2 regions of the Rhizobacter sp. P2_G4 genome follow, and region 1 is predicted to be linked to the other one. Evidence: predicted binding sites of a transcription regulator. Region 1 holds the regulator's gene; the other holds the start of a gene.
What was found. Region 1 encodes NrdR, which represses ribonucleotide reductase genes. Its sites were predicted from a motif close to CACNANATNTNGTG; they were not measured.

Region 1 (2,398 bases):
GCGCACTACGCCGGCTTGATCGCCGCGGGCGTATATCCGAACCCCGTCCCGCATGCCGACGTGGTGACGTCCACCACGCACAAGAGCCTGCGCGGCCCGCGCGGCGGCATCATCGTGATGAACGGCGAAGCCGTTGCCAAAAAGGTCAACAGCGCCATCTTCCCCGGCATCCAGGGCGGCCCGCTGATGCACGTGATTGCCGCCAAGGCGGTGGCCTTCAAGGAAGCACTCTCGCCCGAGTTCAAGCAATACCAGCAGCAGGTGGTGAAGAACGCCGCCGTACTGGCCGAAACCTTGACCCAGCGCGGCCTGCGCATCGTGAGCGGCCGCACCGAGAGCCATGTGATGCTGGTCGACCTGCGGCCCAAGAACCTCACCGGCAAAGAGGCCGAGGCCATCCTGGGCTTGGCGCACATGACGTGCAACAAGAACGGCATCCCCAATGACCCGCAAAAGCCGATGATCACCAGCGGCATTCGCCTCGGCTCACCGGCGTTCACGACCCGCGGCTTCAAGGAAGAACAGGCTCGGGTCACGGCCAATCTGATCGCCGACGTGCTGGACAAGCCGCATGATGAAGCCAACATCGCGGCCGTGCGAGCCAAGGTCGCCGCGCTGACGAAAGACTTCCCGGTCTACAGATAAGCCGAGAAGGGGTCGCTGAGCGACCCCGCCCTCGTTTTTGGCGAAGCCGCTCATGCGCTGTCCTTTCTGTTCCCACGAAGACACCCAGGTCGTCGAGACGCGCGAGTCCGACGAAGGCGATGTCGTGCGCCGCCGGCGCCGCTGCCAGAGCTGCGACAAGCGTTTCACGACCTACGAGCGCGCGGAAATCGCCCTGCCCTCTGTGGTCAAGAAAGACGGCACGCGGGCCGAGTTCGACATCGGCAAGATTCGCGCGTCGATGACCTTGGCGCTGCGCAAGCGCCCGGTCAGCGTGGAGCAGATCGACGCCGCCATCGAGCGCATGCAGGACAAGCTGCTCAACAGCGGTGCGAAAGAGGTGGCCTCGACCCGCCTCGGGGAACTGGTGATGCGAGAACTCAAGCGCATCGACAAGGTCGCCTACGTTCGCTTCGCCTCCGTCTATCGCAGCTTCGAAGACGTGGACGAGTTCCGCCAGCTGATTCGCGACATCTGACGGCTTCCAGCCGTTCCCGATGCGTTGATGCCTCACCCGCGCAACGGAACAAGTCCTACAACGCCCTCCGCGCCAAAGCGTCAACATCGGGCGTTGCCGTTCGGAGTCATCGAGCTTTGAGTTTCATTCGCCCCTTCGCTGCCTGGATGGTCGCGTGCGCGGTCGCCCTTCCCGCCTTGGCCGAGCCGCCAGCAGGCGTGGCCCTGCGCGAGCGCCAAGCGCAGCTCGCTCCAGAACTCGTACACAGCCCCTTCGGCAGGCCGCTGAAACTGGTTTCCACCGAAGCGGGCGAGCAACTGCAAGGCAGCATCGACGCTGTCGTCTCCCAGCCGTATGCACTGGCGCGCGAGCATCTGCAGCAGCCGCAGGTCTGGTGCGAGATCTTGATGCTGCACATCAACACCAAGCAGTGCACCGCCTCGGCCGGCACCGTGGCGGTGAACATCGGCCGCAAGCTCGACCAGCCGCTGAGCGACAGCTACCGCGTGAATTTCACGCTGCAACCTCTCGAAGCCAGCCCTGACTACCTGTCCGTGCGGCTGAGCGCTGCGAGCGGCCCCTTCAGCACGCATGACTACCGCATCCAGTTGCAGGCCATCCCGCTCGAAGGCGGCCAGAAGACCTTTTTGCACCTGGACTACGCCTACGCCTACGGGTTGACGGCGAAGCTGGCCATGCGCGGATATCTGGCCACCGTGGGATCGGGCAAGGTCGGCTTCACCAAAGAGAAGCCTGGTGCCAGCTCGCCGTACATCGGCGGCATGCGCGGCGTGGTCGAACGCAACACCATGCGCTACTACCTGGCGATCGACGCGTACCTCGCCTCGCTGACCGCCCCGCCGGCACAGCAACGCACCCAGCGCATGGAGGCATGGTTCGCTGCCACCGAGCAATACGCGACACAGCTGCATGAACTCGATCGCGACGACTACCTGGCAATGAAGCGCCGCGAGTTCACCCGCCCGGACAGCTGACCGCTGGGAAGGCGAAGCCCCCCCTGCCGGGTGCCCCCACCAGAGGCCCGGTGTTTCCCCCCAGCGGTGGAAGCTGGAACGACCTGCATTTCCTACATTGGATGCAGTTCAAACACAGGGGGAAAACATGCAAACAACAAGCTCACGCGGTCATGCCAGAAAGTCGGCTCACGGCTTCACATTGATCGAAACCATGGTCGTGGTTGCCATCGCCGGCATCGTGATGACGACAGCCATGCCGTCTTTCGGCAACCTGATCGATACCCGCCGCATCGACGGCGTG
Region 2 (2,398 bases), 440 kb from region 1:
AGCAGATCCGCGGCGCCACGGTGTCGTCCCACTTCCTCATTCGGCGCGATGGCGAGTTGCTGCAGTTCGTCTCATGCGAAGACCGCGCGTGGCATGCGGGGCGCTCGTCGTGGCAGGGCCGCGAGAACTGCAACGACTACTCCATCGGCATCGAGCTCGAAGGCCTGGAGGGTGAGCTCTTCGAAGCGGAGCAATACGCTGTGCTGGCTGCACTTCTGCAGGCCTTAGCGCAGCGCTACCCATTGCAAGCCGTGGTCGGGCACGAGCACGTGTCACCTGGCCGCAAGATCGATCCCGGGCCTGGATTCGACTGGCCGCAATTGAAGACTCTGCTCGGCTGACCTGGTCGGTATTTTCCCGAGGATGTTCAGCGAGCGGGCTGACGCGAGTCGCGACGTCGCAAGCGGCGACCCATGATTCATGCGCTCTGCCGGCCGATATGCGCCTGAATGCCGCATCCAGTGGCGCATGCATTTGACCAACGGCGCTATCACTCGCGCTCGGGGCGTTCTCCGTCGTATTCTTCTCTTGCCTCTCCTGCCGGCAAACCGTGGAGACGCTATTGGTAGTGCTTGATGACCCCCGAGCCCCCAGATATAGTGTCCCTTCGTGTTATCCTTCTGTTTCAGAAACACCCTTCCATGCCTCAGATCAGCGCCCCGTTTTCTGGGTTGCCCGCGCAAGGCGGCGTTCTTCTGCAGAGCAAGAGATGCAAGGCGCCACGACTGGCGCAACACCGTTCTCACTTGATGTTCACCCGCTCCTGGCTCGCCAGGGTCGGCTGCGGCTTTTGCGGCTGAGTTCGCAAAACGCCGTTCAATGAACGCGTGAGATTGATATCCACCGAACCGACATGACGACAGGGAACACCATGCAGCAAACCGTCTCCTCTCCCACCGCCAACCCGCTCGCCGCTCCACGTTCCGGCGCGGCGCCGACCGGCACTGCCGCGTCCGCCTACCAGGGCTACCAGATCATTCGCCGCAACGGTGCGGTGGTGTCCTTCGAGCCCAACAAGATTGCCGTGGCCTTGATGAAGGCATTCCTGGCCGTGCATGGCACCCAGGGCGCTGCATCGGCCAGCGTACGTGAGACGGTGGACGGATTGACCGAGTCGGTCGTGCGCGCCTTGCTGCGTTCGCGCCCGGGCGGCGGCACCTTTCACATTGAAGACGTGCAAGACCACGTCGAACTCGGCCTGATGCGTGGTGGCCATCATGAAGTGGCACGGGCCTATGTGCTGTACCGCGAGCGCCGCTCGCAAGAGCGCGCCAAGCAAGGCGTGCCGGCGGTGGTGGCCGAGCCTTTGCTGATGGTGACCGACCGTGGCCAGCGTGTGCCGCTCGACATGGGCCGCCTGCAGACGCTCGTCGAGTCGGCCTGTGCCGACCTGGGTGCCGATGTGAAGCCCGAACCCATCCTGGCCGAAACCAAGCGCAACCTGTACGACGGCGTGCCCATCGACGAAGTGCACAAGGCCGCCATCCTGGCGGCGCGCACGCTGATCGAGAAGGACCCTGGCTACACGCGCGCCACTGCCCGCCTGCTGCTGCACACCATCCGCAAGGAAATCGTCGGCGAAGAGCTGCTGCACGCCGAGATGCACACCCGCTATGCCGAGTACTTCCCGACCTTCATCAAGAAGGGCGTGCAGGCCGAACTGCTGGACGAAAAGCTGATGCAGTTCGACCTGGCCAAGCTGGGCGCCGCGCTCAATGCCGACCGCGACCTGCAGTTCGACTACCTCGGCCTGCAGACCCTGTACGACCGCTACTTCCTGCACATCGACGAAGTGCGCATCGAGATGCCACAGGCCTTCTACATGCGCGTGGCCATGGGCCTGGCGCTGAACGAGATCGACCGCGAAGCCCGCGCCATCGAGTTCTATGAAGTGCTGTCGACCTTCGACTTCATGAGCTCGACGCCCACGCTGTTCAACGCCGGCACGCGCCGCTCGCAGCTGTCCAGCTGCTACCTGACTACCGTGGCCGACGATCTCGACGGCATCTACGAAGCGCTGAAGGAGAACGCGCTGCTGTCCAAGTTCGCGGGCGGCCTGGGCAACGACTGGACCAACGTGCGAGCGCTCGGCTCGCACATCAAGGGCACCAACGGCAAGAGCCAGGGCGTCGTTCCCTTCCTCAAGGTCGTCAACGACACTGCTGTTGCCGTCAACCAGGGCGGCAAGCGCAAGGGCGCAGTTTGTGCCTACCTGGAAAGCTGGCACCTCGACCTCGAGGAGTTCCTGGAGCTGCGCAAGAACACCGGCGACGATCGCCGTCGCACCCACGACATGAACACGGCGAACTGGATTCCCGACCTGTTCATGCGCCGTGTGATGGAAGGCGGCAACTGGACGCTGTTCTCGCCCAGCACCTGCCCCGACCTGCACGACAAG

Region 2: a site for NrdR is predicted at 589-602, ahead of AC1DYS_RS16185 (ribonucleoside-diphosphate reductase subunit alpha). Genes of this name have one in related genera too.

Annotation. Positions count from the first base shown of each region.
Region 1 is NZ_JBFUFG010000004.1:461,415-463,812, reverse strand. It holds gene glyA (serine hydroxymethyltransferase) at 1-645, shown strand, start outside; gene nrdR (transcriptional regulator NrdR) at 698-1,141, shown strand; gene AC1DYS_RS18130 (hypothetical protein) at 1,258-2,115, shown strand; gene AC1DYS_RS18125 (GspH/FimT family pseudopilin) at 2,243-2,398, shown strand, end outside.
Region 2 is NZ_JBFUFG010000004.1:22,407-24,804, forward strand. It holds gene ampD (1,6-anhydro-N-acetylmuramyl-L-alanine amidase AmpD) at 1-341, shown strand, start outside; gene AC1DYS_RS16185 (ribonucleoside-diphosphate reductase subunit alpha) at 872-2,398, shown strand, end outside.